One region of the Pseudomaricurvus sp. genome, then DNA from elsewhere that is predicted to be linked to it. Evidence: predicted binding sites of a transcription regulator. Region 1 holds the regulator's gene; each other region holds the start of a gene.
The links. The regulator PhoB, encoded in region 1, activates phosphate uptake and scavenging genes when phosphate is short. The targets are predictions, from matches to a motif close to TGTCATAAANNTGTAACA.

Region 1 (5,633 bases):
CAGCCATGGCTTTCACCGGGTTGCTGGGGACAATACTGACGAGGACGTCCTTGAGGGAGGGAGCGTTCTGGGCCGAAAAGGCAGTGGCGGCTTCCAGTCCGATGCCGTCGCCGGGGCGAATCAGGGCACCCAGCAGCAGCGCCAGGCTGATCGCGACAGCGGTGGTAACCAGATAGAGTGCGAGGGTTTTACCCGCCATGGCGCCCATACGGGAGTTTTCCCCGAGTCCACTGGAACCACACACCAGTGAGACAAACACCAGCGGTACAACCAGCAGTTTGAGCGAGGCGACAAACATCTTGCCCACCGCATCCAGCACGCCATTGACCAAGATGTCGTCCAGCCAGTGTTGCAAGGTGGAACCGGACAAGCCACTGTTGTCGATCAGGTTGATCAGTATGCCAACCCCCAGGCCGGCCGCCATGGCAATTAAAATCCGTGTTGTCAGGCTCATGCTGAAGTAACCTCCTGGCTGTTGGTGTGCAAAATCGTCTCCTGTAAAACAAAAAAACGAAAGCCGGGGCTTTCGTTTTTAGGGCATTAACTGTTGGGGCATTGAGGGGCTGATAGGCCTCTGTCAGCAGAGCTAATACACTTCAGTGTTTCTAACACACTCAGTTAACGGCGTCCTTCAGGGCTTTACCGGGTTTAAAACCGACTGAGGTGCTGGCTGGAATCTGAATGGTTTCACCGGTTTTCGGGCTGCGGCCGGTGCGGGCGGCACGATGACGCTGGGTGAAAGAGCCAAAACCGACCAGGTTGACGCTGTCGTCACGGCTCAGGGCGTTAGTAATTTCTTCGAAAATGGCTGAAACCACATCGTTTGCTTTGTCTTTCGGCAGGTCGGCGGTATTGGCAACCGACTCAACTAAGTCACTCTTGTGCATAGGAAATTCCTTATAAAAACGCAGTTTTTGTTATTATCGACCCGCATTAAACCAATTGGCTTGGCGGTGGTAAAGCACTTCTTGTCCCCGGCTGCTGTAATTCCGAACAATTTGATGATTTATGCTACCGATTTCCCTGAAAAACGGTGCCCATAGTTGGCACTCGGCCACTGCCCTGACACTCAGTCTGCAGGGCCAGTCACAGCACGTTCAGTCAAAACACAGCACCCTACTCGACTGGCTAAAGCACCCGGGCTCGCTCACCGCCCGGCTGCAGGCCCACAGTCAGGGTGCGTTTTCGGTCGAGGTGCTGACGCAACACTGGGGTCGAGCGGAACCCATGGAAGCCAGAGCGCTGGGGATCTCGCCGCGCGCGCGGGTGTTGATTCGTGAAGTCATCCTCAAAGGCCACAACCAACCCTGGGTGTGGGCCAGAAGCCTGCTGCCGGAGCGCTCTTTAACCGGCTCACTGCGGCATTTGCGAAAACTCAATAACCAGCCGCTGGGTGGTTGGTTGTTCAAACAGCCATCGCTGCAGCGGGACCCTCTGGAGATCAGCTGTTTCGGCCAAGGCGATAGCCGTTTGCCGGCTGCTGTTGTTCAAGGTTGTGATGCACAGCTGCAAAACCAGACCCTTTGGGGGCGTCGCTCTGTGTTCTACGTTCAAAACAAGCCCATTCTGGTGGGGGAAGTGTTTCTGCCGGATTTCATCGATACCCTCTAGCCGTTACACTGCCGACGCCCGTGTAGATACTTAATTAGACGTCCCTAGATACTTAGTCAGACGTCCGTAGATACTCAATTAACAGAAAGCCACAACATGACTCCAGCCAAGAAGAGAAAGTCCAAGAAGCCAAATCGCCCACCGCAGAAGCCAAAGGCTGCCAAACCGGCCAGCCGTGGGCCCTCGGCAAAAACCGCGAAGGCTGCACCAAAGCGGTCGGGCCCGTTGTCGGGGTTGCTGGTCTGGGATCACCTGCCCTACTACTGGCAGCTAACCCGTATGAATCGTCCCATTGGCTGGCTGTTGCTGCTCTGGCCGACGCTGTGGGGACTGTGGCTGGCCGCCGGTGGCTTGCCTGATTGGGATGTACTGCTGATTTTCGTATTGGGGGTGGTGTCCATGCGCGCGGCTGGTTGTGCCATCAACGACTACGCCGATCGCAACGTGGATGGTCACGTCAAACGCACCCGCGAGCGGCCTCTGGCCAGCGGTAAAATTCAGCCGAAGGAAGCGTTGGCGGTGTGTGTGCTGCTGTGTCTGCTGTCTTTTGTACTGGTGTTGTTTACCAACAAGCTGACGATTCTGCTGTCCCTGGGCGCGGTGGCGCTGGCCGGCTGTTACCCGTTTATGAAGCGCTATACCCATCTGCCGCAAGTGGTGTTGGGTGCTGCCTTTGCCTGGAGTATCCCCATGGGCTTTGCCGCCCAGACCGGTGAGGTACCCGCGGAATGCTGGCTGATTTACACCGCTGCAGTGATCTGGACGGTGGTTTATGACACCTTCTACGCGATGGTGGATCGCGACGACGATTTGCGGATTGGGGTGAAATCCACCGCCGTGCTGTTTGGCGATCAGGATCGGGTGATGACCGGCAGCCTGCAGGTGATGGTTATCGTGACCCTGATGATGGTGGGTCAGCGGTTTGAGTTGGGGTCGGTCTACTATCTGGGACTCGTGGCAGCCTCGGGCTTGTTTGTGTATCAGCAATACCTGATTCGCCATCGCGATCGGGATCAGTGTTTCAAAGCGTTTCTCAACAACAACTGGGCCGGATTTGCGATTTTCGCCGGTATTGTTGCGGACTATCTTCTTCGATAGCGGCTCTTAGCGTCGCTATCCTCCTTCAATGGCTGGTTTCAGTGAAAGGCTGTTGCTGTGTGGGGTGTGTCACAGATTGGCCTGAAAACGGAAAATCTGACAGTGGCGCTATGTGACAGCTATATTTAAACCCGAGGCTGTAACAAAAGATTCACAAAAACACTATTTAATGCCCGTATCAGAAAACAGCAAAGGCAGAGATGATGCCCCAGAAAACAATATTGATCGTCGATGATGAGTCCTCCATCCGGGACATGCTCCGCATTGCTCTGGAGATGGCGGATTATCACTGTATGGAGGCCGAAGATGCACAGCAGGCGCACAGCCTGATCGTGGATCGCAAGCCTGATCTGGTGCTGCTGGATTGGATGCTGCCGGGCACCAGTGGTATCGAGCTGGCCCGTCGCCTGAAGCGTGACGAGGTGACTTCGCAGGTGCCCATTATTATGCTCACCGCCAAGGGCGAAGAGGATAATAAAGTACAGGGACTGGAAGTCGGTGCCGATGATTACATCACCAAGCCCTTCTCGCCTCGCGAACTGGTCGCGCGCCTGAAGGCGGTTTTGCGTCGTACCGATACTCTGGCAGACAGTGGCCCGATTACTGTTGACGGTTTAACCCTCGATCCTGTCAGCCACCGTGTCACCATCAATGACACGCCAGTGCAGATGGGTCCTACCGAGTACCGTTTGCTGGAATTCTTCCTGACGCACCAGGAGCGTGTTTACACCCGCAGCCAGCTGCTCGATCACGTCTGGGGCGGCAATGTGTATGTGGAAGAGCGCACCGTGGATGTGCATATCCGTCGCTTGCGCAAGGCGCTGCAACAGGACGATCACGACCGTTTTGTGCAAACCGTGCGCGGTGCGGGATATCGATTCTCGCTGAAAGTGTCTGCCGTGAAAGAAATTTGAGGGTTGTCACCCGTTTGCGGTGTGTCATCTTTACTGGACTTTCCGCGCCACATGAATACAGTGTGATGTTTCAGTCTTCGGTCTAAGTCAGACCCAGGGCACAGAGTCAAAAGGTAGAGGGCTTGATGAAACGCACACTGGTAATTTCAGCGATGATCCTGATGTCAGCTCTGGTTGCTGGTGGTTGTACCAGCGCCAAAAAAATTGGCAAGGAGATTGGTCATACTACCCGGGACGTTACACGTGACATTGGCCATGCCACCCGTGATGCGGCCAAAGAAGTTGATCAAGCGGTTGATGAAGCCATTACTGACGATCTTTAAGGTCTGTAACGTGCCGATCACTGTGCAAAAGCAAGGGTTGTCTAACCCATTGCCATCCCAAATCATCACTCATCATTCAGCCTTGTCTTGCTGGATTGAATCTCAGATCCGTCGTCAGCACCCGCTTTTTCAGTACCCATTGCCAGTCCGGCACTTCTTAGACTCCACAGCTGTTGGTCAACCACGACCAATCAGGCAACTCAGTCAACAGCACGAAGGGAATCAACATTGAACAGAGGTTTTTCCGCTGAAATCCGGCGGATCATTGTTTGCACACTGGTGTGTGTGGTCTTCGGATTAATGAATGGCTACCTGACCTGGACACTCATTGCCGGTGGCGCAGTCTACATGGCCTGGATGCTGTGGCAAATGCATCGTCTGGATGCCTGGCTGCAAAACTCCCGTCGTATTCAGCCACCTGATGCCAGCGGTATCTGGGGTGACATCTTCGATAATATTGTGCGACTGCAGAAGCGTCAGCGGCGTGAAAAGAAGCGTCTGCAGGCGGTGGTCAAACGCGGACAGGAAATCACCTCTGCCCTGCGCGACGGTATTTTGTTACTCGACCGTCAGGGCAATATAGACTGGTACAACGCCGCTGCCGGTCACCTGTTGCACCTCAGGCATCAGGACCAGGGCAACCCGATCTTCAACTACGTGCGCCATCCCGTATTCATTCAATACATGGACAAAGGGGAGTATACCGAACCTCTCGATCTGCCCTCGCCTCATACCGGTGATGTACATCTGCAATATCAGATTACCCGTTTTGGTCAGGGTGAATGTCTGGTTCTGGTGAGAGACGTCACCCGCCTGCACAAGCTGGAGCAGATGCGCAAAGACTTCGTTGGCAATGTCTCCCATGAGCTGCGCACGCCGCTCACCGTCATCCGCGGTTATGTGGAGACCCTCAGCATGTCACCGGATCTGCCGGCGCCCTGGGAGCGAGCCCTGCAACAGATGGAGCAGCAAGGGATTCGGATGACCAGCCTGATTAACGACCTGTTGGCGCTGTCCAAGCTGGAAACGGACGATCGCCACAATACGCACAAACCGGTGGCTCTCAAACCGTTACTGCAGCGAATCCGCGGTGACGCAATAGCATTCTCCGGTGATCATCAGCACAGTTTCAAACTCAACTGCCCGGATAACCTGGCGCTGCTGGGTAACGAACAAGAGCTGCAAAGTGCCTTCTCCAATCTGATATTCAACGCCGTTAAATATTCAGCGGACGGCAAAGAAGTGTCGATCGATGTGGAGCAAAGCAGTCTGGGTTTAAATGTGGCCGTTACCGACGAAGGTGAAGGCATCGACACCGTTCATCTTCCCCGCCTGACAGAACGTTTCTACCGCGTGGATGGCAGTCGTCAGTCAAAAACCGGTGGCACCGGTCTGGGGCTGGCGATCGTCAAGCACGTACTGTTACGTCACGGCGCCAAGCTGGATATTCAGAGTAAGCTGGGCAAAGGCAGTACCTTTACCTGTATGTTTCCGATTCAGAGTGTGGTGACGGAGGCGAAGTCGGCGTAAGTGATCATGCGCCGCGTTCCACACACTGATTTGCTTCTAAAGCATTAATTGTAAAAATCAAATCAGTCCTTTGAATGGCTTACTCTGTCACCGAATGAGAAAGGAATCTCATCGGTGGTCAAATCAGTTGGCATTAGCCTCAATCTTGTTGAACACA
Region 2 (5,633 bases), on a different contig from region 1:
TGCAGCGCACCAGAGGGCGACCGGTTTCCATGCGCTTGATAAACCCAGGGTTCAACGCCCAGGCTTCGGTTTCCAATACCGGGCCCGACACCGTCACGCCCGCAGCCTCCAGATGATCCAATCCACGGCCTGACACCTGCGGATTCGGGTCTTCCATGGCGTAAACCACTCTGCTCACGCCCGCTTTTACCAACGCCTCACAACAGGGGCCGGTTTTTCCCGTGTGACAGCACGGCTCCAGCGTGACATAAGCCGTAGCGCCCTGCGCCTGAGCACCCGCCTGCGCCAGCGCATTCACTTCCGCATGGCCTTCACCAGCTCGCTCGTGCCAGCCTTCACCCACTATCTGGTCGTCCTTTACCAACACACAACCCACCCGAGGGTTGGGCATGGTGCTGTAGAGACCTTTTTCCGCCAGATGAATCGCCCGAGCCATATAGCGGCGATCAGACTGGCTCACGGCAGATGGGTGCTGTGGTGATGTCGTTGATGATGATTCAGTTGCAGACATAAGCGGTATATCGGTAGGAATCAGAAATTAACAGTGGCCCAACCTGTCCAGGCTGAGCCGGCTTAAAACGAACCAGTTTAAAAATAGCCGACTCAAGATTCTGTCGGCAATTTTTCCAGACGATCAATCTCTTCACGGAACTCATTGAGATCTTTAAAGCGACGATAGACCGACGCAAAACGTACATAGGCCACTTCGTCCAGCGCCCGCAGTTGTTGCATCACTTTTTCGCCGATCATCAACGCCGGAATCTCCCGTTCGCCGGTGGCCTGCAGCGCGTGCTTGATCTGACTCAGTGAGGATTCAATATCCTCCATACTGACCGGGCGTTTTTCCAGGGCTCGCAACATACCTGCGCGCAACTTCTCTTCGTCAAACGGTTCGCGGGTACCATCCTGTTTAATGACACGGGGCAACAACAGCTCCGCGGTCTCGTATGTGGTGAATCGTTCATGACAGGAGAGACATTCTCTGCGACGTCTGACCTGATCACCTTCCGCCACCAGTCGTGAATCGATGACTTTGGTGTCTTCGGCACTGCAAAACGGACAATGCATGGCTATAGCCCCAAGGGTAAATTTTGCGCGGTTTAAATTTGCGCGGGCGATTTAAATTTGCGCGGATAGTACCACAGCGTCCGACGCTGTGCCTTGCCGCAGGATGTTGTTACGAGTGTTGCCACCGGCGGTCCTAATCACTCATTCAATTACTGAATTGCTTGCGGTAAGCCGCCGGCGTTTGACCAATCTGGGTGCGAAACAGACGGCAAAAATAACTGCTATCGCTGTAACCCACATCCAGGGAAATATGTTTAATGCTTTTGTCACTGTGCACCAGCAGGTCTCTGGCGGCTTCCAACCGAATTCGCTGCAGATAGGCCAACGGTTTTTCACCGGTAGCCGACGAAAAGCGTCGGGCAAAATTGCGCAAGCTCATGCCGTGATTTTTGGCCACATCGGCCAACCGCACTTCTTCTGAGTAACGGCTTTCCAGCCACGCCTGCACCTGCTCAATCAGGCGATCGCCATGGCTGCGCTGACTGCCCATGCGCAGCGGCGCGAAGTCGTAACTGCGGCGAATATCAAACAGAATATCCCGACTGATGCCCCGAGCCACACTTTCGCCGAACAGACGAATGGCAAGATTCAGCATCAAATCGCCCATGGAGTTACCACCGGCCGCACAATAAATGGTGCCACTCTCGGTAATCACTTTTTCCTTCTGCCAGGACACCTCGGGAAACAGCTGAGTAAATTCGTCGTGCTGACGCCAGTAGGTCGCCGCCTCCTGACCATCGAGATAGCCCGCTGCAGCCACCCAGTAAACACCGCACCCCATGGTCAGCACCAGCTTTCGCTGTTCCAGGTGAGGCTGCAGCCAGGGGCCAATGGCCTCATTGAACTCGGCCAATTGCTGCACGCTGGCCCAAACATGGGGCAGTATGATCACGTCCCAGTCGCAATCCTCCAGCGGACCGTCGCTGCTGATTGTTGCACCGCTGTAAGTGGTCACATCGGCGCCATCCACCGAAACCAGCTCAAATTCCAGCTTGGGACCGGGCAGTCGTTGGGCACGCCATTTAATGCCATAGAGAATGTCACGACAGGTCATCAAGTTGCCGCCGTACACATTGTCCGTTGCCAATACCGCAACTCTTATGACTGGATATTCTTCACTCATGCACCAACCCCCACCAAAGCAGGGACAGATTATACACTATGGCGCATTTGTCGCATCATTTGCGTTAAAATACCGATTCGGAAGGTGCCATAAAACGTCTTTATTTCTCCTCTACAATGGTTACGACAACGGCAGTCCGCTACAAAGCCAAGGTCAGTGCCTTCAGGCCATATCATGCAACCGGAAAACAACGGCTCGACAACAGGTCAAAGCTGGCCAACAATGCAATATAAGTGTCACGCAACTGTCATATCATGCTGCCAATCACTGCTTTATTTCTATCGAAGGGATCGTAACCAATGCTGCAAGACACCCGAACCATGGACAAAATCCTGATGGCCGCTGCCAACGAAAATTCTGTCGACACACCGATTGTCCCACGGGAGCTCAGCTGGCTGTCTTTTAACGAACGAGTAATGCAGGAAGCCAGCGACCCGAACACCCCCATCATCGAGCGAATGCGCTTTCTCGGCATCTTCTCCAACAACATGGATGAATTTTTCCGGGTTCGGGTTGCCGAGGTCCGCCGCCACATCCTGCTGCCGCAAATGGCTCACGAGCCCTCGGAAGATCTGGTGGATGACGAAACCCTGATGCAGGACATTCAGGACAAGGTGGTCAAACTCAACAAGCAGTTCGACAAGCTCTACAAACAGGTTTCCAAAGAGTTGCAGCAGAGCAACATTTACATCCTGCCCAGCCACAACGACATGAGTGAAGACCAATCCCAGTGGCTGAAGCAGTATTTTCGCACGTCAATCCGACCGTTTATCTGCCCTATTATCGTTCACAAAGACATGGATCTGGGGTCGCGCCTCAGCGACGACGACTTTTATCTGGCCGCCGAGCTGGAGCTGGACGGTAACACCGAGCACGCATTGATCGAGGTGCCGACCAAGGAAATTTCACGCTTTATCCTGCTGCCCAACAACAGCCGCCAGCAGCAATTCCTGCTGTTGGACGATGCCATCAAGCATTGCCTGCATGATATTTTCGGCTCCGTATTCGAGTACGACACGATTCAGGCTTTTTCCTTCAAAATGACCCGCGACGCCGAACTGAACCTCACTGACGACATTGAGCAGAGCGTGCTGGATAAAATGTCGAAGGGTTTGCGTCGCCGCCTGCAGGCAGAGCCTGTACGTCTTGTGTACGATCAGGACATGCCCGAATCCATCCTCAAGATGCTCACCAAACGGCTGAAGTTCTCCTCGCACGACTCCATGATTCCCAGCGGCCCCTACCGCAACTTCCGGGATTTTATCGGCTTTCCCAACGTTGGCGGTGTCTCGCTGGAACATCGCAAACTGCCTCCGGTACCGAGTCATGCCTTCGACAATAACGACAACGCACTGGACGCCATCGCCAAAGAGGACATCCTTCTTTACTACCCATACCATTCCTTTGGCTACTTTACCGAATTACTGCGTCAGGCAGCCTTTGATCCACGGGTCAGCAAAATCACCATCAACGTCTATCGGGTTGCCAAGGATTCCCGCGTTCTGCACGCCCTCTGCGATGCCGCTCGCAACGGGAAAAAAGTCACGGTGGTCGTAGAACTGCAGGCACGCTTTGATGAGTTCAACAATATCGAACTGTCGAAACAGCTGGAGGCCGCGGGCATCCATGTGGATTTTGGTATCCCCACGCTGAAAGTGCACTCCAAACTCTGCCTCATCGAACGCCGGGAAGGCAATGAGTTGAAGCTCTACGCCCACATCGGGACCGGTAACTTCCACGAAGGCAACGCCAAAATCTACACCGATTTCAGTTACTTTACCGCGCATCCCGAGATCACCGCCGAAGTCGCACAGGTTTTTGAGTTCATCAAATACAGCTACAAGCCTTTTGACTTCAAGCACCTGATTGTCTCGCCGATGAACAGCCGCAGCTCCATCGCAGCACTGATCGAAGAGGAGATTCGTCAGGCACAAGCTGGAAATCCCGCTTACATTCACATCAAGGTGAATAATCTGTGTGATAACCACATTGCCGAATTACTGTGCCGCGCCAGCCAGAACGGCGTCGAGGTCAGAATGGTGATTCGCGGCATGTGCTCACTGCAAACCGACACCAAAGGGATGAGCGATAACATCCACGTCACCAGTATTGTGGATCGTTTCCTGGAGCACGCCCGGGTCTTGGTCTTCGGCAATCAGGGCGATCCCAAGGTCTTTATCACCTCCGCAGACCTGATGAAGCGCAACCTGGATCACCGGGTCGAAGTCGGCGTACCCATTTACGACAAACTCCTGAAACGGCAGATTCTCGACATCTTTAAACTGCAGATGAGCGACAATACCAAGGCCCGGATTATCGATAAAAAGCAGAGCAACCCCTATATTCAGCCCACTACGAGCAAAAAGGTACGTTCTCAAATTGCGATCCATCAATATCTGAGTAGAATTGAAAAAGAACATCGCGAAACTGACTATGACTAACGTCGTAGAATTGACCATGACTAGCCTCGCGAAACTGACCATGACTGATGTCCCTCGCGAGGTCATCACTCCAAAACTGAGGACGCCCAGTGCCAGAACGCCCCCGTCGCATTGCTGCCATCGATTTAGGATCCAACAGCTTCCATATGACGCTGGCAGAACTGGGGCCACTGGGCATCAAGACCTATCATCGGGAAAAGCGTAGGGTTCGCCTGGCAGCCGGGCTTAATGATGCCAACCAACTGGACGAAGCCGCTCAAACCCGCGCACTGGAAACACTGAGCGTCTTTGGTCAGATTCTGGAAGAGTTTCAACCAGATGATGTCCGCGCCGTGGGCACGTTTACATTTCGCACAGCCACCAACATTCACAGCCTCACTCAACAAGCCCTCAAAGTCCTGCCCTACCCCATTGAGATCCTCTCCGGCACCGAAGAAGCCCGCCTGATTTATCAAGGCGTCAGCCACGACCAGCACCTGCCGGACAACACCCTGGTGGTGGATATTGGCGGCGGCAGCACCGAACTGATCATAGGCCAGACGACCGAAGCCAAACTGCTGCACAGCTGCAACATGGGCTGCGTCAGTCTGACGGAGCGATTTTTCCCCAGCGGAGAAATTACGGCTCAGGCCTTCCGCCGAGCCAGCCTGTATTCTGCACAACAGCTTGAGAGCATCCGCATGCGCTACCTGGCCAAGGGCTGGGAGTTGGCCATTGGCTCTTCAGGCACGATCAAATCCTTAAGCCAGTGCGCCAGCGAACTGGGGCTTTCCGATGGCACCCTGACCCCTGCGGTACTGCAGGACCTGAAAGCACGCCTGATCAGCGCCGGCCATATCGACAACATTGATATCCCCGGTCTCAATGAAGATCGCAAACCCGTCATATCCAGTGGGCTCGCCATTCTGATTGCGGTGTTCGATTTACTGGAAGTCAGCAGCATGAACTACTGCGACTCGGCGTTGCGGGAAGGTCTGCTGTTTGACCAGCAGGATCGGTTG
Region 3 (5,633 bases), on a different contig from region 1:
GAGCGACTTTAAAGGCGGTGTCAATTAAAGGCCAGATATTGATGGTTTCCATAGTAACGGCATCCATACAGAGTGTCTCAGAAAGAAATCGGGCTGCTGGCAGCGTCTATCACGCCAAATTTATGGCGCACAGACCCTGTTTTAGGCAGTTTCAGTGAGGAATTGCAGGGAGCGTGCCAGTTCGGCTGCCGGTTTACCTCGTAAGGGTGTTGTTAGCCGGCAGGCTGTTGTTGGCAAGCTGTTGTTGGCAGGAGGAGAGGGCAGAGCCGCTTTTCATAGGTGGTGAGGGTTACCTCAGGGGATCCAGAAGACTTTCCAGGCCGTTCACCTTGATGGTATGCAGCATGGCCAGCTGGCGGCCGAGTGTGCCTTTGGGGAAGCCCTCTCGTTCAAACCACAGGACGTAAGCTTCAGGGAGATCTGCCAGCAGGCGCCCCTGATATTTCCCAAACGGCATTTTGGTTCTGACCAGGCTGATCAGCAGCCGTTGTTCGTCGGACAGCTCATCTGACAATGTATTGGAGTGTGTTTCAGAATTGGAAGACAAGGTTTAGCCTCCGGCCAGTTTGACAGTAAAACCCTGTTTTTCCAGCAGCGTCTTGAGTTTTTCCCGGTCGTCAGTCTGAATTTCAATCACGCCGTCTTTGATGGCTCCGCCAACTCCGCACTGCTGTTTGAGTTGTTTGGCCAGTTTTTTCAGCTCGTCGCCTGCCAGTCCCAATCCGCTGACCAGGGTCACGCCTTTGCCTTTGCGGCCTTTGGTTTCGCGATGCAGGCGCACAATGCCATCACCGGTATCCGCTGTTTCTGTCTTGGGCTCGTCTTCCTTAATGCGTCCCTGGTCGGTGGAGAAAACCAGTCGTGAATTCTTGCTCATGATTAATTTGCCTCAGGCTTTATCCAGTTTTTGCGTGATCAGTCCGGCAATCGCTAGCGCGGCGCCCAGGCCGAAGAGTAACTTACTGTCGACGAAACTAACCTCCCACACCAGCAGCAGCGGCGCTAAAATGACCGCCGTCAGAATGCCTATGGATATGAGGGTTTCGTACTTTTCCGGTAAGACCGCCTGTTCCTGGCAATGAGGACAGGGGAAGGGTTTGCGCTTGAGGAATGCCTGCAACAAGCCGTGCTGTTTGAGCAGGGGCTTGTCGATGGGTTGCTGGCAGTGAGGGCAGCGCAGGGATTTAAACACTAGGGCCACGGGATGTCCTGTTATCCTGATAGATGATTCGGGGTGGTGAACGTAGAGCTATGGTACCCCAGCTCATCGGCACCTGAAAGGCGTGCGAGTGTCGTCTGGTATAGGCAGAAGCCCAGCTCTGAGCTATGTTAGGGTAGTTTGGGTTAAATTGACGTGTCAGCTAATTTCAACAAGCTTTCATCCAAAAGGGTTTCAGGGTCGAATATGGAATTTACTCCGCTGCGGCAAAAGCTATACACCATCATCTTTGGAACAGGAACGCCTGCCGGCAAGCGTTTCGATATGGTGCTGATCTACTGCATTCTGCTTAGCGTACTGACGATGATTTTGGAGTCGGTTGCCAGTATTGATAGGCACTACGGTCAATGGTTGCTTTCCGTGGAGTGGTTTTTTACCGGGATATTTACGGTTGAATATTTGGTGCGTATCTACTGCTCACCTCACCCCGGGCGATACATTCGCAGCTTTTACGGGTTGGTAGATCTGTTGGCGATTTTGCCGTCGTATCTGGGGTTGTTCATGGACGACATGAATTACCTGTTGATGATTCGTTTGCTGCGGGTTCTGCGGGTGTTCCGGATTCTGAAATTGGCGCGTTATTTGACGGAAGCCAATGTGCTGATGCGGGCAATGGCGATGTCGCGTCGCAAGATCTTTATCTTCTTTTCGTCGGTACTGGTGCTGTCGACGATCTTCGGATCGTTGATGTTTGTGGTTGAGGGCCCTGAGCACGGTTTTACCAGTATTCCGAAAAGCATTTACTGGACAATTGTGACGATAACCACCGTAGGCTATGGCGATATCACGCCGCAGACGGTATTGGGACAGATGATTGCGTCCCTGGCGATGCTGACCGGTTACTCCATAATCGCTGTGCCGACGGGTATTTTAACTGCCGAGCTGGCCAACGAAATGCAGCGTGATCGAACGTCCCGTCGTTGTGAAGAATGTACCAGCGTCGGCCACGAGCGTGATGCGCTCTATTGCCGCTATTGTGGCAGTGTTTTGGCGGATTAGGATGTCTTGAGCGCTTGCAGCAGAATCTCTTCGGATAGGCGGGCGGCAATGGACGGAGGGAATTCTAGCCCGACATCGAGGTCTTTTTCCTGATCCAGATCGTCCGGCGTCGAGTCTGAGTCGCCTTTACGCCAGTGGAGAAGATGAATGGTGCCGTCTTCGTCTTCTGCCAGAGCCGTGCAGGACTCAACCCAGTCGCCGGTGTTGTAGTACTCCACCTTGCCGATTTGTTTGTCAGCAGCGTGGTGTATATGGCCACAGACAACACCGTCAAATCCCTGTTTTTCAGCCGCGTGAGCCACCGCCTGCTCATACTCCTCAATGTACATCTGTGCTCTGGGAATATGGTGCTTGAGAAACCCGGCCAGGGACCAGTAGCCCCGACCATATTTGGCTCGCAGAGTGTTGCAAATGCGATTGGTGGCCATCAGCAGATCATAGCCTTTGTCTCCCAGAAACCGAAGCCAGTGGCTGCAGCGGGTGACGTTGTCAAACTGGTCTCCGTGAATTACCAGCAGCTTGCGGCCGTCGGCGGTGGTGTGGGTGACCCGATTGTAGAGATGGATATTGTCGAAGCGATTGTTGGCAAAGCGACGCAGAAATTCATCGTGGTTGCCAGTGATGTAATCGATCTGAGTGCCTTTCTTGGACAGTGTCAGTAGTCGCCTAAGTACCTGTGTGAAATCCTTCTTCCAGTAAATGCCCGAGCGCATTTTCCAACCGTCGATAATGTCTCCCACCAGATAGATTTTGTCTGCCCGATGGTTTTTGAGAAAATCGTTGAGGTGGGCTGCCTGGCAGTCTTTGGTGCCGAGGTGAACATCGGAAATCCACAGGGTTCGATAGCTCTGCATAGCCTATTCGCCTTGTTATGGTAGTCAATGATTATGGTGGTCAATGAGCGTCTGGTAATGGTCAGTGAAAGTCTGGTATCTGGCTGTGACAAAACGGTGACAGCTCTGTGACTGATCCGTGAACAGAGGGTGTCATTTGGGTGACAGCCTGTGGTGGATGTCAGGTTGGGAAGAGGCTTTTACTGTATGATGCTTTAAATAAGCTCAGCTCCGACAAGACTGGCTCAGGCGCTGATTGCAGATGATAAACCGACAGAGATAATCATGAGAGTTTGCCTTATGACCTTGATAAATGGCCATGTCAGCCCCGGGTTTGAGCCTGTACAACAGGCGTTCGAAACGCTGTTTCTTGAATATGGGGAAATCGGATCAGCGGTCACGCTGATTCATGAGGGTGAGACGGTTGTGAACCTCTGGGCTGGCACCAGAGACAAAGAAGGTCAGCACCCCTGGCAAGAGAATACCCGCCTCAACGTGTTTTCCGTCAGCAAGGCGGTAGTCGCAGTTGCGGTGTTGCAGTTGGTGGAGCGGGGAGCTTTGTCTCTCGATCAAAAAATTGCCGAACTCTGGCCGGAATTTGCCCAGTCGGGTAAGCAGGACATCACCGTTCGTCAGGTGCTCACACATCGTTCAGGTGTAAATGCATTTCACCCGAAGGTGCCCGATGACGCTATTTACGATTGGCAGAGCATCACTGGGTGGATTGCCGAGGAGACGCCCTGGTGGACGCCGGGAGAAGAGCAGGGGTATTCGCCGCTGCTGTATGGCTGGATACTGGGGGAAGTTGTTCGCCGAGCCAGTGGTTGTGATTCTTTTAATGCCTATGTGCAGCAGCATATTGCCAGTCCCTTGGGATTGAACTGGACATTCGGATTGCGTGACGACGAGCTGGCAGAGATTGCCGATGTCACTGGACTGAAGTCCCCCAGAGGTCAGAAAAGTGGTGGTTTGCTTGCGGAAGCGATCAGCAATGATCCGAGAGGACTGACTGCCAAGGCTTTTTCCAATCCACTTTCTCTGATGGTGGGGACGAATCAGCCGCCGTGGCGTCAGGCTCAAATACCGGCTGCCAATGGTCATGCCTCGGCTGGGGATCTGGCCCGTTTTTACGCGGCTCTGGCAGATACTGCAGATCTACGATTGTTGCCCGCAAGCCATCGCTCGTTATGTTGGGAAGAACAAACCCATACCGAGCGGGACAAGGTGTTGCACTGCCCAATCAGTTTGGCGGCAGGTTTTATGCGTATATTGCCGGAGGGTGTTCAATCGCAGCGTTATTTTTGCCATCCGGGTGCCGGTGGCAGTCTGGGCTATGGCGATAACAGTGAGAATTTTGGTTTTGGTTATGTCAGCCGTGCGATGGGATTAAGCATCACCATGGATGAGCGGGCAGAGCTTCTGTTGCAGTCGGTTTATCGCTGCTTGCGTGGCTAACGATTATTGAAGCAGTCCAGAATAGTCGACAATTAATGTGAAACATTAACCTAGAAAACATTGATACATTTGAGATTGGAAACATCATGAGTGACAGCGGTGATACACAGCAACAAATGCAGCAGCAGATTGAAGAGTTGGAAACGCGATTGGCGTTTCAGGAAGATACGTTGAATGCGCTGGATACGATAATTGCTGAGCAGGATCGTCTGTTGTCCCGCCAGCAAATGCAGTTGCAGTTACTGGCCGAAAAATTCAAAACCATGGAGTCTCGCCTGGACGATCCTCAGGCGCCGGCTGCGGATGAACGGCCACCGCATTATTGAGGTCGCCGCTTGAGGCGGTCGTTTATTTGAGACAGTCGTTAATTTGGAGCAATCGTTAATTTAGACAACGATAATCATCACAGTTTATCGTTGTCCTTCTGCATTTTGTCTACTTGCTTTAGCTTTTCCCGCAGGATGGCGGTCTTGTGATAGTTTCCGCGCGACAGTTTTAAGGCGTTTTGCAGTTGCTGCTGGGCCTTGTCGTACACACCATTCAAAATATAGTACTCGGCCCGGGCTTCGTGCACGCCCAGTATGTTGCCTGCCAGACCGTGAACTTCTGCCAGAATGTACCAGGCGTAATCGTTTTTGGAATCCTGCCGGACGTATTGCTCCAGCACTTCTTCGCCGCGGGCGTACTTGCCTGCTTTCATCAGCAATTCCGCATAGCGTATGGTGTAGGCGCTGTTACCGGAATCGATTTTCAGTTGATCTTCCAGCAGTTTCAGGGCTTTTTCGTAGTTGTGTTCTGAGGCTTCGATGTTCGCCAGTGCAATGATGTACGCATCTTTGGTGGGGCTTTTGTCCAACAGCGGTTGAAGTGTCTCCCTGGCTTGCTCTGGTTGATTGCTGTCGGTCAGGGCAAGTACCAGGCCGTAACGGCTGGCTTCCTGCGACAGACTCTCGCCATTCAGTTCGCTGCGGAACCGTTTAACGGCATCTTGCGGCGTGTTGTCATGGTCCAGCTGAATGCGGGCTCGCATCAGGAAAAAGTCCAGATGTTGCGGGTGTTGCTCCCGCGGGTATTTGTTGGCCCGGTTCATTGCATCCGCGATCCGACTTTCCGTCACGGGGTGAGTC
Region 4 (5,633 bases), on a different contig from region 1:
CAGTTTTTCAAAAGCACAATACTTTGACGTGAATTTATTGTGCGTTTTTATAATCTTTATCGATAACAGGGGTATCAGCTTGTCTGAGTATTATTTCGCCTACGGCTCAAATATGAATGCCAATCGGATGATCGAGCGGGGATTGCGCTTTGAGCGGGCGCTATCTGGCAAAATTCAGGGGCTTGGACTGGCTTTTAATAAACGCGCTGCCGATGCCCCCCACAGATCCTACGCCAATGTGGTTTACGCACCGGATGGGTGCGTAGAAGGCGTGTTGTATCAGTTAAAGGAGCTTGACGAGATCATCAAAATGGATCCGTTTGAGGGCTCTCCGCGCTTGTACAGCCGTGAGATCTATCTTGTGCACACCGACGAGGGGCCGATTCCGGCCTGGGTCTACATCGCCAATCGCGCAATGATCAGCGATGACCTGAAACCGGAGCGCTGGTACCTGGAGCATTTGCTGGCCGGAAAGCCCTACTTAACAGAAGGTTATTACGATGTGCTGGCGCAAACTCAGTGCCTCGATGACGTTCCAGGTCTCATTGATGCCAAGCAAGAGACTGGGGCATGAGTGCGTTTGAAACACCGGTTGAGCGAGTAGCGTTAAATCATCGTGAGCTGGAAAGTGTTTTTCACGAGGTGTTTGAGCAATCTTATCGCACCCGTTTGGTGGGTGGCGGTGAGGAACCGTTGTATCAACCTGCAACCACCGATCATGATTTTCACCAGATTATCTACACCCGGGATTATGCTGCCAGTGCTTTGCATGAGATCGCTCACTGGTGCGTGGCGGGAACGGAGCGTCGCAAGTTGGAAGATTACGGTTACTGGTATGCGCCTGACGGCCGCGACGAGCAACAGCAGACTTTGTTTGAGCGGGTTGAGGTTAGACCACAGGCTATGGAGTGGATTTTTTCCATCGCTTCAGGCCGGGATTTTCGGGTCAGTGCGGACAATCTGGAAGCGGAACTGGGAGCCAGTGAATCCTTTAAAGACGCGATTTTTCAGCAAGTGCAGCAATTTTGTGCTGAAGGGCTTCCGCCACGCGCCCATCAGTTTGCTCAGGCTCTGGCTGCACGCACCGGATTGTGTACACCCCTAGCCCCTGAATACTTCCCGCGCGAGGGACTTTAAGTTTGAATCAGTCTATGACAAGTTCTACTCACGCCTCTTTTTCTGGACACGAGTCATCCTCCGATATCTGTTTGCTGGATGCGTCCATCTACATTTTTCGCTATTACTTTTCATTGCCGGATAACTGGTTTTCGCAAGAGGGTTACCCCACAGCCGCGGTTTATGGTTACACGGCCTTCCTGCTGAATTTTTTGACACGACAAAGACCGTCATTGATGGCCGCCTGTTTTGATGAGAGCCTCGGCAGTTGTTTCCGCAATGAACTTTATCCCGATTACAAGTGCAGCCGAGCGTTGCCGGATGAGGCTTTGGCTTTTCAACTGAACGCCTGCCGTGAAGTCACGGAGTTGTTGGGTATTGCGAGCTTTGCCAGTGATACCTACGAGGCCGATGATTTATTAGGCACCTTGCTGGAGGATATTAAGCGTTCAGGAGATGAGCGCGGCGTTGCCATTCTGACGCGGGACAAAGATCTGGGGCAGTTGCTGTTGCGGCCACAGGATTGCCTGTGGGACTACGTGAATGAAAATCAGCACCAGCGATTGTATCGTGAAGATATCTTCCAGAAGTTCGGAGTCTGGCCGGAACAGTTGTCGGACTATCTGGCTTTGGTCGGTGATACGTCGGATGACATTCCCGGGGTGCCGGGAATCGGTCAAAAAACAGCGCAAGTTTTGTTGCAATGGCAGCCATCGATTGAAGCGCTTTTTGAGCATATTGAGGAGCTGCCGAAGTTGCCCATACGAGGCGCAAAAGGTCTGCCTGAAAAACTGGTGGATCATACGGAGCAGATTGTCTTGTCCCGTTGTCTGGCAGACATAGTGACGGACATTGACTGGCAGACTGAAGGCGGTACTCCATCAAGTCTCAGTGTGTCACTGGATCATACAACGACTGCCGCTTTTGAGGACTTTTGTCTGCGAATGGGGTTTGGTTCCGGATTGATGAAAAAATACGCTCAGATGGTTGCCGTTGACGAGCCAGTTGAATCTGAAGTGATGGATGTTCTATGACCCGATTGAAAATTGTTGCGGATGAAAATATCCCTTTTGTGGAACAGTTTTTTTCCTCCTTGGGCAAAGTGATTACCTATCCGGGAAGAACGCTCTCGGCTGATCAGGTTGTAGATGCTGATGTGCTGTTAGTGCGTTCAGTCACACCTGTTAACGAAGCCTTGCTGAAAGGAAGCAGGGTGCAGTTTGTCGGCACCTGTACCATTGGGATTGATCACCTGGATGTGGACTATCTCGACAGTCAGGGCATTGCTTATCACAGTGCACCGGGCTGCAATGCCAACTCGGTGGTAGAATATATTTTCAGCGTGTTGGCGAATGTCAGACCAGATTGGTTACAGGCCAGTTTTGGTATTGTTGGTTGTGGCAACGTTGGTGGTCATTTGCACCGCCGCCTGAAAGCGCTGGGTTTGCCTGTCGTATGCTACGACCCGTTTCTAACCGCTGCAGAGAATGCCGATTTACGGGGTCTTGACGAGGTGCTGAACGCCGATGTGGTCTGCATGCATACTCCTTTTACGCGTGAAGGCCCGCATCCAACCTGGCACTTTCTGGATGAAAACCGGCTCAGTCAATTGAAGTCAGACTGCCTGCTGATTAATGCGGGGCGTGGCCCTGCAGTTGATAATCAGGCGTTAAAGCGAGTGATGGGACAGCGTGACGATCTCACGGTTGTGCTGGATGTGTGGGAGCCTGAGCCCAACCTGGATACTGAACTAATGCGGGAAGTCGCTTTGGCCAGCCCGCATGTTGCGGGTTACAGCTACGATGGCAAAGTGGAAGGGACGGCAATGATCTACCGCGCCCTGTGTCGACATCTGGGTCGCGAGGTCACCGAATCCGCGTCACAGTTGTTACGGCATGATACCAGCGGCTCGCAAAACATTTCTCTGGATATAAGTGCTTCCGGAGATGTGCAAGCCTTCATCAATCAGGCAATTCTGAGTGCTTATGATGTGGCGGGGGATGATCAGCGGATGCGTACTGAATTAATGAGTGATGCCTGTCTGCAATCTCCAGAGGCATTTGCTCATGGCTTTGATAGGTTGCGTAAGCGCTATCCCAAACGCAGAGAGTTTCCTTGCTTCCGGGTTGACCTGTCTTCGGTTGCTTTTCCTGCAGACAAAAAAAAGTCGCTCAACAAACTGTTGGCGACTTTAGGTTTTGACCTAACAATATGAGAGGAGAGAGTTTAACAATAATGAAACGCCATCAGAGTTCGCCGTCTCCAGCGGACCCTACTGAACCTTGAGGGTGAGATAGAGCCTGCTCTACCATTTCCTCGGTGATCGGAATCTCAACACCCTCATCATCAACAAGAGCCGCACCGTAGAAGTTAATTTCCTGGGCGTCAGAGGCGTCGTGGGGTTCTGATTGTGGGTTGCGATTAAACATGAGATACCTGCGTTTTCATTGGTGGCCACTATAAAGTTGCGTCGTGACAGTTTTATGACATATAACCACTTTATGACACGTACCAATGACATCTACTTAAAGTCGCATTAGCAGCCATGCGGTACCGTGATCTGACGCATCCCGTTCATCTGTTATTCAGTATAGCCAGCAAATCCTGCGATTGAATGTGACTCGTGTCAGCTCTCTAGAAATAATACGCATAAAAATCCCAGCGCTATAACAGAATTTTTTCTGAGGGGTAAGACGGTGCATGGATCGCACAGAGCCAGTGCCTGTTTATCAATAGTGATTCTTAGTTACAGTTTTCCCCTGGCTAATGTGTTCCATATTTGTGCGTTTATGGCCTAGGTGGATTTAGGCGTAGTTTGAAATTAGGCATCACCGACACTGCGGGGGTTATTTGGTAGAATCCGCGCCTTCTGTATAACCGCCCAACTGGGACTTCTGTGACTATGGCAATGAACCCTCTGACACTTGGTTTGATCATCAACCCCTGGGCGGGTATTGGTGGTCCGGCAGGACTGAAAGGCAGTGACGACCGCTCACTGGTGGCGCAAGCGTTGGCAGAAGGAGCCGAACGCCGCGCGGCAGGGCGCGCTCAACGCTGTCTGAAGCAGCTTCAGCAGGCCCAGGGAGAATTGTTGACCGTACTGACGTGCAGCGGGCAGATGGGCGAAGCGGAAGCTCGGGCTGCGGGGTTTTGTCCTACAGTGGTTTTTACCTGTGAAGACCAGGTGAGTCAGGCTGACGATACTCAGCAGGCTGCGCGACTGTTGATGCAAGAGGGTGTTGACCTGCTGTTGTTTGTGGGCGGTGACGGAACCGCCAGAGACGTCTGCGCTGCCGTGGGTGAACAGTTACCGGTGCTGGGGATTCCATCGGGTGTGAAAATGCATTCCGGTGTTTTTGCGATTTCGCCGGAGGGCGCCGCTGAGGTGGTGCTGTCGATGATGTCGGGCGAACTGGTGGATCTGCGGTTGCAGGAAGTTCGGGATATTGATGAGGCCGCGTTTCGAGAGGGCGTGGTAAAGAGCCGTTTTTACGGAGAAGTGCAGGTGCCGGAATGCGGTCACTTTGTGCAGAGTACCAAAGACGGTGGTCGCGAAGTAGAAGAGCTGGTGTTGGATGATATCGCCGCGGATCTGCGAGAGCGCCTTGAGCCAGACGTTTATTATCTGATCGGCGCCGGCACCACACCGCGAGCGCTGATGGATGAATTGCAGCTGCCCAATACGCTGTTGGGGATTGATGTAATCTGCAATGAAGAGATCGTGGCTGCTGATCTGTCGGGCCAGCAGCTGGAAGGTCTATTACAGGGTTTCGATGGCAAGGTGGTTATCATTTTATCTATCACGGGAGGGCAGGGTTCTCTGATTGGCCGTGGAAACCAACAGCTCACTCCTGAGGTTCTTAAACGAGTAGGCAGGGACAATGTTTGGGTGCTGGCTACCAAGAGCAAGATCAAGACTCTAGCCGGCAGACCGTTGCTGATGGACAGTAACGATCCGGATCTGGATGCCGCCTGGAGCGGGTATATTCCGGTGATTACAGGATATCGTGACCAAATTCTCTACCCGTTGGGTACCCACTTTGATCAACCGGATATGGAGGGTGTGTCTGAGTGAGCATTCTGGCAGATCGTCTGCAGCAAGCCTTACTGGTTTCGGGGGAGGCCAGTCAGCAATCCCCGTCAATTCCAATGGATTCAAGACGCCTTTTTCACGGACGCGGTTGTATCTACCCGGGTTACGAACAGGTGACGGTCGACCTCTACGCACCGGTGCTGTGGTTGACGTTTTTTAAAGCTCATGACGACGTGGCTTTTGAGCCTCAGGTGATTGATGACGTTATCCGTGCTGCTCAGACGCATGCTTTGCAAGCGGTGATGGTGCAGCGTCGTTATTTGCAAGATTCTCCGGCTGAGTGTGTGTGGGGGAGTGCACCTGACGAAGTTTGGGCTCAGCGGGGAGACGCACGTTTTACCATTCAACTGGGCGGGCGCCAGAATACGGGCTTTTTTCTGGATATGGAGCCCGGTCGTCAGTGGCTGGAGCAGCGGGCAGACGG

Region 2: ppk1 (polyphosphate kinase 1) is a predicted target of PhoB. The motif match lies at 2,415-2,432, and genes of this name have one in related genera.
Region 3: ACTG33_RS08810 (UDP-2,3-diacylglucosamine diphosphatase) is a predicted target of PhoB. The motif match lies at 3,157-3,174, and genes of this name have one in related genera.
Region 4: ACTG33_RS02980 (PA1571 family protein) is a predicted target of PhoB. The motif match lies at 3,588-3,605, and genes of this name have one in related genera.

What each region holds. Positions count from the first base shown of each region.
Region 1 is NZ_CBFIHX010000048.1:1,334-6,966, reverse strand. It holds gene ACTG33_RS08485 (dicarboxylate/amino acid:cation symporter) at 1-454, opposite strand, end outside; gene ACTG33_RS08480 (HU family DNA-binding protein) at 615-887, opposite strand; gene ACTG33_RS08475 (chorismate--pyruvate lyase family protein) at 1,009-1,611, shown strand; gene ubiA (4-hydroxybenzoate octaprenyltransferase) at 1,708-2,709, shown strand; gene phoB (phosphate regulon transcriptional regulator PhoB) at 2,913-3,623, shown strand; gene ACTG33_RS08460 (hypothetical protein) at 3,749-3,946, shown strand; gene phoR (phosphate regulon sensor histidine kinase PhoR) at 4,175-5,476, shown strand.
Region 2 is NZ_CBFIHX010000037.1:9,562-15,194, forward strand. It holds gene ribD (bifunctional diaminohydroxyphosphoribosylaminopyrimidine deaminase/5-amino-6-(5-phosphoribosylamino)uracil reductase RibD) at 1-436, opposite strand, end outside; gene nrdR (transcriptional regulator NrdR) at 604-1,068, opposite strand; gene ACTG33_RS07165 (GlxA family transcriptional regulator) at 1,214-2,191, opposite strand; gene ppk1 (polyphosphate kinase 1) at 2,491-4,632, shown strand; gene ACTG33_RS07175 (Ppx/GppA phosphatase family protein) at 4,722-5,633, shown strand, end outside.
Region 3 is NZ_CBFIHX010000051.1:12,112-17,744, reverse strand. It holds gene ACTG33_RS08835 (energy transducer TonB) at 1-67, opposite strand, end outside; gene ACTG33_RS08830 (DUF3820 family protein) at 290-547, opposite strand; gene yciH (stress response translation initiation inhibitor YciH) at 551-877, opposite strand; gene ACTG33_RS08820 (hypothetical protein) at 890-1,201, opposite strand; gene ACTG33_RS08815 (ion transporter) at 1,406-2,218, shown strand; gene ACTG33_RS08810 (UDP-2,3-diacylglucosamine diphosphatase) at 2,215-3,072, opposite strand; gene ACTG33_RS08805 (serine hydrolase domain-containing protein) at 3,352-4,506, shown strand; gene ACTG33_RS08800 (SlyX family protein) at 4,593-4,832, shown strand; gene ACTG33_RS08795 (M48 family metalloprotease) at 4,910-5,633, opposite strand, start outside.
Region 4 is NZ_CBFIHX010000012.1:24,479-30,111, reverse strand. It holds gene ACTG33_RS03000 (gamma-glutamylcyclotransferase family protein) at 80-574, shown strand; gene ACTG33_RS02995 (elongation factor P hydroxylase) at 571-1,137, shown strand; gene ACTG33_RS02990 (5'-3' exonuclease) at 1,152-2,150, shown strand; gene ACTG33_RS02985 (4-phosphoerythronate dehydrogenase) at 2,147-3,331, shown strand; gene ACTG33_RS02980 (PA1571 family protein) at 3,363-3,545, opposite strand; gene ACTG33_RS02975 (ATP-NAD kinase family protein) at 4,019-5,191, shown strand; gene ACTG33_RS02970 (class I SAM-dependent methyltransferase) at 5,188-5,633, shown strand, end outside.